Regions from separate parts of the Pseudomonas sp. AK181 genome, predicted to be linked through region 1. Evidence: riboswitches for the same ligand, from Rfam matches in the RefSeq annotation. Region 1 holds a riboswitch; each other region holds the start of a gene.
The links. A riboswitch is a leader RNA that binds a small molecule or an ion and turns the genes downstream of it on or off. The one in region 1 is predicted to bind cobalamin.

Region 1 (2,260 bases):
GTCGTGACGCGAGTTCAGCTGCAGATAGTCTCGTCCCGCATTGGAGTTGAAGCCATAGGTAGTATTTGAATTGCGCGTCGTGTTATTGGCACCATAAACCCGCTGCACGGCGGCGATATCATCCATCATTGGCGCCGACGGTAACTTTCCATTGAAATGTTTACCCGCTTCAGGCGCATCGAAGTAGCTCATCACGCTGTAAGCACGCGTATCCTGGGCATATAAGGCGTGATCAGGGTAATTGGGATTACCAAAATTATAGGTGCCTGGGTGTAACAGGCCCAGATTGTGCCCAATTTCATGGGTCAGGGTCATTCGCCCATGATTGTGCAGGGCCGGGTTAGTATTGGTGCCAAATCGGGGATTGATCAGCACTTTACCTTCCTGGCCCGGATATTGGCCGAAGGCGACCTCGTAGTCCGTGCTATTGGAAAACGCCAAAAGCCCCTCGGGCCGGCGACTGCCCTCTTGGAATGAAACGTTCGCGACATCCTCCCACGATTGCATCGAGCGCCTGGCCTGCTCTTTCTGGGTCGCATTGAAGGCCGTATGCCCTCTTGCGTGCTTGTTGAATGAATAGGAAATCTGCGTGATCCCGTCACGATTGACGTCAAACCAACGATGGCCGGTTCGAGTGATTTGACGCGCGGCCTGATCAACCGTGAAAGAGGGCTTGTCAACGTTGGGTGCAGAGGGGTCGTTGGGCCTAAGGGTCGCATCGGCAACCGCTGATTGCTGATCGCCGGCAAGCGGCGCATGAAAACTTTGCAGCGTATTGGAAAGTCGCATAAAACCCACCGTTAATTTCAATGTTGCGCAGGGAGATAAACCGTGTCTCCTTCTGAGTTATTGAAAAATGCGCAAGCGTTCCCAAGCACTTCATACATCGCGTGTCTGCCTATCGCGTCAGAAAGTACTTCATCGCCGTGTACTTCTTCGTAGCCGTCTTCATCCAATTGACGCTGACCTGCACACCATGCTCTCCTACACATCTTGTTTCGGGTGCCCTTCACAGGGTGAAACGGGAAACCGGTGCGTCATAGACCTATGACCAGTCCGGTGCTGCCCCCGCAACGGTAAGCGAGCGAAGCGTCATGGCCACTGTGTTTTTGCATGGGAAGGCGATGCTTTCAGGAGGACTCTTTCAAGAGCCGCCCATCGCAAGCCCGGAGACCGGCCCGAAAAATTCAGATAACAAACCCGCGGTGGGCGGGCGCTGTTCAAAACCCTGCGTGCCTGGCGCGTGGGGTTTTCATGCGCTCGTTTCGCCCAGACACCTGAAAGGGACGCGCCATGTCGATCATCAGCAGCACTTCGCACACCGCCACTAGCACCGCCACCCTCAGCCAACGCCTGACCGCCGCCATCGGTGCGTCGATCCTTGGCGCGTGCCTGGTGTATTTCGCCGGGTTCTCGCATATCGAGGCGGTGCACAACGCCGCCCACGATACCCGCCACAGCGCCGCGTTCCCGTGCCATTGAGAGCTGCCGACATGATCAAGCGTATTGCGCAAACCGCAGGGTTCACTGGGCTGTTGGCGGCCTTGCTGCTGACCCTGCTGCAAAGTTTCTGGGTGGCACCGCTGATTCTGCAGGCGGAAAGCTTTGAAAAAGCCCCGCCAGCCGCCGAGGTGGTGCATGAACACGCCGCTGGCCACACCCATGACGCCCAAGCCTGGGAGCCTGAAGATGGCTGGCAGCGTGTGCTGTCCACCACCGGCGGCAACCTGGTAGTGGCAGTAGGCTTTGCGCTGATGCTCGCCGGCCTCTACACGCTGCGCGCGCCAACCCGCACCGCTCAAGGCCTGCTCTGGGGCCTGGCCGGCTACGCGACCTTTGTACTGGCGCCCACCCTGGGCCTGCCACCGGAACTGCCCGGTACCGCGGCGGCTGACCTGACGCTGCGCCAGACCTGGTGGATAGGCACTGCTGCATCCACCGCCGCCGGCCTGGCGCTGATTGTGTTCGGCCGCAATTGGCTGTTGAAAGGCCTTGGGCTGGCGATCCTTGCCGTACCCCACTTTATCGGCGCGCCGCAACCGCAAGTGCATTCGATGCTGGCCCCGGAGGCGCTCGAAGCGCAGTTCAAGATCGCTTCGCAATTGACCAACGTGGCCTTCTGGCTGGCCCTGGGCCTGATCAGCGCCTGGTTGTTTCGCCGCAACCGCGACGACCAATACTCGGCATGATCCTGGTTGTCGGGCTTGGCTGCCAGCGCGGCTGTGAGGTTCACAGCCTGCTGGCATTGCTGGACAACGCC
Region 2 (2,260 bases), 1.7 Mb from region 1:
CCCAAAGCCAGGGCGCCGAATGTCTGGGCCATGGCGGTGCCATCGATCACACCCAGCACAGGTACACCGAAGTGCCGCGCCAGGTCAGCGCTGGAAGGCGTGCCGTCGAACAGGCCCATCACGCCTTCGATGAGAATCAGGTCAGCCTCCCCCGCTGCTTCCCAGAGCAGACGACGGCTTTCCTGCTCGCCCACCATCCACATGTCCAACTGGTAAACCGGCGCGCCACTGGCACGTTCGTGGATCATCGGGTCGAGAAAGTCCGGCCCGCATTTGAACACGCGCACCTTGCGTCCCAGGTTGCGGTGCAAACGCGCCAGCGCGGCGGTGACCGTGGTTTTGCCCTGGCCGGACGCCGGAGCGGCGATCAATACGGCCGGGCAATGACGGGGCTGATTCAAAGTTCGACGCCTTTTTGTGCCTTGATACCGGCCTGGAACGCGTGCTTGAGCATGCCCATTTCGGTGACGGTGTCGCCCATTTCGATCAGTTCAGGCTTGGCGCCACGGCCGGTGACTACCACATGCTGCATGGGCGGGCGCGCTTGCAGGTCGCTGAGTACCTGGTCCAAATCAAGATACCCGTGCTTGAGGGCGATGTTCAGTTCGTCCAGCACCACCAAGCCGATGGAGGGGTCATTCAACATGGCCCGAGATACCGCCCAAGCCGCTTCGGCGGCGGCGATATCGCGCTGGCGGTCCTGGGTTTCCCAGGTGAAGCCTTCGCCCATCACGTGAAAGCGCACCTGCTCGGGGAAGCGGCGGAAGAACGATTCTTCGCCGGTGCTGTTACGCCCCTTGATGAACTGCACCACACCGCATTGCATGCCATGGCCCATGGCGCGGGCCAACATGCCGAACGCCGAACTGCTCTTGCCTTTGCCGTTGCCGGTCAGCACCAGCAGCAGGCCGCACTCGTTGGGGGAATTGGCGATGCGCTCGTCAATCACGGCTTTTTTGCGCAGCATGCGCGCCAGGTGGCGTTCGTCGCGGTCGGGGGAATCAGTCATGGCAGCTCTCCGTTGGGGCTGGACAAAAACGGCGGGCAGGAAAAAGAAAAAATCAGACAGCCAAGCATCGCCCACCGTGATGCTGTTGGATGATCCAGGCCGGTCTCCGGGCTCATGAGTGGCGCTTTTTATAGAAAGCAGCCGAGGGTGCGCCTTCCCATATCGCACGCGATACAGTGGCAAACAGCACCGTCTTGACTCATTTACCGTTGCGGGGGCAGCGCCGGAATCGCGGCAGCACTGTGTACAAGTGCGCTCACTCACCGGCTTCCCTGTTTCACTCCGTCGACGCGTACGCCACAGAGCACCTGGAACAAGCCGCGAAGGTTAGTGGGTTGGGGGTGGAGCGTCAATTAAAGCTGGCCTTGTACTTGAACCATCCGCCGTTCGTGCTTCTCTACCCCTACAGGTATCAAGGAGAAAACCATGCCTAAAACCCGACTCGCCCTACTGATCATGTGCGCCGGCAGCCTCGCTGCGTGCGGCGAAAGCTCGACCCTGCAGGTCGCCGATGGCACCGGGCCCTCGCCCCGGCTGCCGGAGCCGAACAAGACGCTGATCCCCACCGTCAATATCGCCCCGGCCATCGGCTGGCCCGAAGGCGCCAAGCCCGTCGCCGCCGCCGGCACCCAAGTGGCCGCATTCGCCGAAGGGCTGGATCACCCGCGCTGGCTCTATGTGCTACCCAACGGCGACGTGCTGGTGGCCGAGACCAATGCACCGCCCAAGCCGGACGACGCCAAAGGCGTACGTGGCTGGGTGATGGAAAAAGTCATGGACCGCGCTGGCGCCGGCGTACCGAGCCCGAACCGCATTACCTTGCTGCGCGATGCCGACCATGACGGTGTGGCAGAAACACGCACGGTGTTCCTGGAGAATCTCAATTCCCCGTTTGGCATGGCCCTGGTGGGCAACGACCTCTATGTGGCCGATTCGGATAAATTGCTGCGCTTCCCCTATCAGCCGGGTGAAACCGCGATCACCTCCCCAGGCACCAAGGTGGTGGATTTACCCGGTGGCCCCTTGAACCACCACTGGACCAAAAACGTCGTGGCCAGCCAGGACGGCAGCAAGCTGTACGTAAGCGTCGGCTCCAACAGCAACGTCGGCGAAAACGGCCTGGAAGCCGAACAGGGCCGCGCCGCCATTTGGGAAGTCGACCGCGCCAGCGGCCAGCACCGCATTTTTGCTTCTGGCCTGCGCAACCCCAACGGCATGGCGTGGGAGCCACAGAGCGGCAAGTTGTGGGCG
Region 3 (2,260 bases), 1.5 Mb from region 1:
GGCGAGCCACTGGCGGGCGACGTGCAACCCAAGCGTCTGGACTACACGCATTTCTCCATCACCATGTCGCGCTCTCGACGACTGGCGCTGTACGTGGGGGTAAATATCGACGGCGCCAAGCATGTGGACATCGTGCGCAGCAACGACACCTGGGCCTACGATGGCCGCCTGCCCACCGACGCCCAGGTCGGTGAAGACCTGTACGCCGGCAACGGCCTGGACCGCGGCCACCTGGTGCGCCGCCAGGACCCCAACTGGGGCGACGACGCGAACACGGCCAACCTCGACACCTTCCACTTCACCAACTGCTCGCCGCAGATGAGCGGCTTCAACCAGAAGACCTGGCTGGAACTCGAGGACTATATCCTCGACAACACCCAGCGCTGGAAAGCCCGGGCCACGGTGTTCAGCGGCCCGGTGTTCAGCGACAACGACCGCGTGTATCGCGGGGTAAAAATCCCCCAGGCATTCTGGAAAGTGGTGGCCTACCTCAGCGATGACGGCAAACCGTCTGCCAGCGCCTACATGATTGACCAGCGCCGCGAGCTGGACCAATTGGACCTGGTGTTCGGCCAGCTCAGAACCTACCAGCGCAGTGTGATCGCGATCGAGCAATTGACCGGCATTCGCTTCGGCCAACTGGCTGACTACGACGGCTTCAGCAACGAAGAGCGCGCCACCGGCACGCGCATCGAGGCCCTGATCCGCGGCCCCCAAGACATTCGACTCTAACCAGTGCCCCCTGTAGGAGCGAGCTTGCTCGCGAAGACCGTCAACGATAACGCAGGGGCGCCTGATGCCCCGCGGTGTTCTCAAGTTCTTCGCGAGCAAGCTCGCTCCTACAGGGCTTGATCGCTTACCATACCGGCGCCGGTTCCCACGTGGGACTAATAGGGAATTCGAAACGCCGCCCAGGCGCCAATCGAAACTGCCCCCGCAACTGTAGGTGCTGAGCCTGCCCCTGAATGCCACTGGACCTCGTCCGGGAAGGCTGGGGCTTGGCGATGACGCATCAGTCAGGAGACCTGCCGGCCCAGCAACATCACTAACCGGCGGGGTGTCCGGGAAGGACATCCTGGCCCTGCGCACCTGTAGCGCCCCAGGGCGTATTTCCGAGCCGTAACTCCCCAGCTGCACCCATGGCTCACTCGGAGATCGCCCCATGCTGCCACGTGTTACCGCCCTGCTCGCAGGCCTGAGTGCCTGCGCCCTGGCACACGCCGCGCCAAGCCACTACCCACTGACCGTGGAAAACTGCGGTAGCAGCCTGACCTTCCAACAAGCGCCCGCTCGCAGCGTGAGCATCGGCCAGGCCGCCACCGAGATGCTTTATGCCTTGGGCGTGGGCGATAAAGTGGTAGGCACGTCGCTGTGGTTCAACAACGTGTTGCCACAGTACAAAGCACAGAACGACCGCATCGAGCGGCTGGCCAACAACGAGCCGAGCTTTGAAGCAGTGATCGCCAAGCGCCCGCAACTGGTGGCCGCCGAACTGGAATGGGTGGTGGGCCCGCAAGGCGTGGTCGGCACCCGTGAGCAATTCCATGAGTTGAAGATCCCCACCTACGTGCTGCCGTCCGATTGCGAGGCCAAGGACAACCTGGTCGGCGCCGACGGCACGCGGTTGCAGCCGTTTCGCATCGAGACGATTTACCAGAGCATCCACCAACTGGCGCAGATTTTTGACGTGCAGGCGCGCGGCCAACAATTGAACGATCAGCTCAAGGCGCGCCTGGCCGCATCCATCGCCACCGCCCAGGGCAAAGGCTTGAAGCAGGCCAGCGCACTGGTGTGGTTCTCCAGTGCCGAGATGGCCAGCGACCCTTATGTGGCCGGCCATAAAGGCGTGCCGCAATTCATGCTGCACACCCTGGGCCTGCACAACGTGGTGCAGTCCGATGAAGAATGGCCCGCCGTTGGCTGGGAAACCATCGCCAAGGCCAACCCCACCTTCCTGGTGATTGCACGCATGGACCGTCGCCGCTACCCCGCCGACGACCACGAGAAGAAACTCGCCTTCCTGCGCAGCGACCCCGTCACCCGCAACATGGACGCGGTGAAACACAACCGCATCATCATCCTCGACGCCCTGGCACTGCAGGCCAGCCTGCGCACGTTCGACGGCCTGGAACAACTCGCTACGGCCATCGACGGCTACGACCTGGGCCAATGATGCGCACCCTCCTTGCCCTCGCCCTGCTGTTGCTCGCCCTGCTCGCTGGCGTGGCCATCGGCGAAACCGCCATCGAACCGCAGGTGG

Region 2: linked by a shared signal. The riboswitch ahead of cobO (cob(I)yrinic acid a,c-diamide adenosyltransferase) and the one ahead of V8689_RS12585 (CbtB domain-containing protein) in region 1 are both predicted to bind cobalamin.
Region 3: linked by a shared signal. The riboswitch ahead of V8689_RS18870 (ABC transporter substrate-binding protein) and the one ahead of V8689_RS12585 (CbtB domain-containing protein) in region 1 are both predicted to bind cobalamin.

The regions. Positions count from the first base shown of each region.
Region 1 covers NZ_CP146348.1:2,688,985-2,691,244, reverse strand. The annotation lists gene V8689_RS12590 (M10 family metallopeptidase C-terminal domain-containing protein) at 1-789, opposite strand, end outside; cobalamin riboswitch at 984-1,196, shown strand; gene V8689_RS12585 (CbtB domain-containing protein) at 1,294-1,482, shown strand; gene V8689_RS12580 (CbtA family protein) at 1,494-2,189, shown strand; gene V8689_RS12575 (cobalamin biosynthesis protein) at 2,186-2,260, shown strand, end outside.
Region 2 covers NZ_CP146348.1:4,432,564-4,434,823, forward strand. The annotation lists gene V8689_RS20200 (cobyrinate a,c-diamide synthase) at 1-401, opposite strand, end outside; gene cobO (cob(I)yrinic acid a,c-diamide adenosyltransferase) at 398-1,009, opposite strand; cobalamin riboswitch at 1,090-1,336, opposite strand; gene V8689_RS20210 (PQQ-dependent sugar dehydrogenase) at 1,436-2,260, shown strand, end outside.
Region 3 covers NZ_CP146348.1:4,142,331-4,144,590, forward strand. The annotation lists gene V8689_RS18865 (DNA/RNA non-specific endonuclease) at 1-732, shown strand, start outside; cobalamin riboswitch at 855-1,047, shown strand; gene V8689_RS18870 (ABC transporter substrate-binding protein) at 1,163-2,173, shown strand; gene V8689_RS18875 (FecCD family ABC transporter permease) at 2,170-2,260, shown strand, end outside.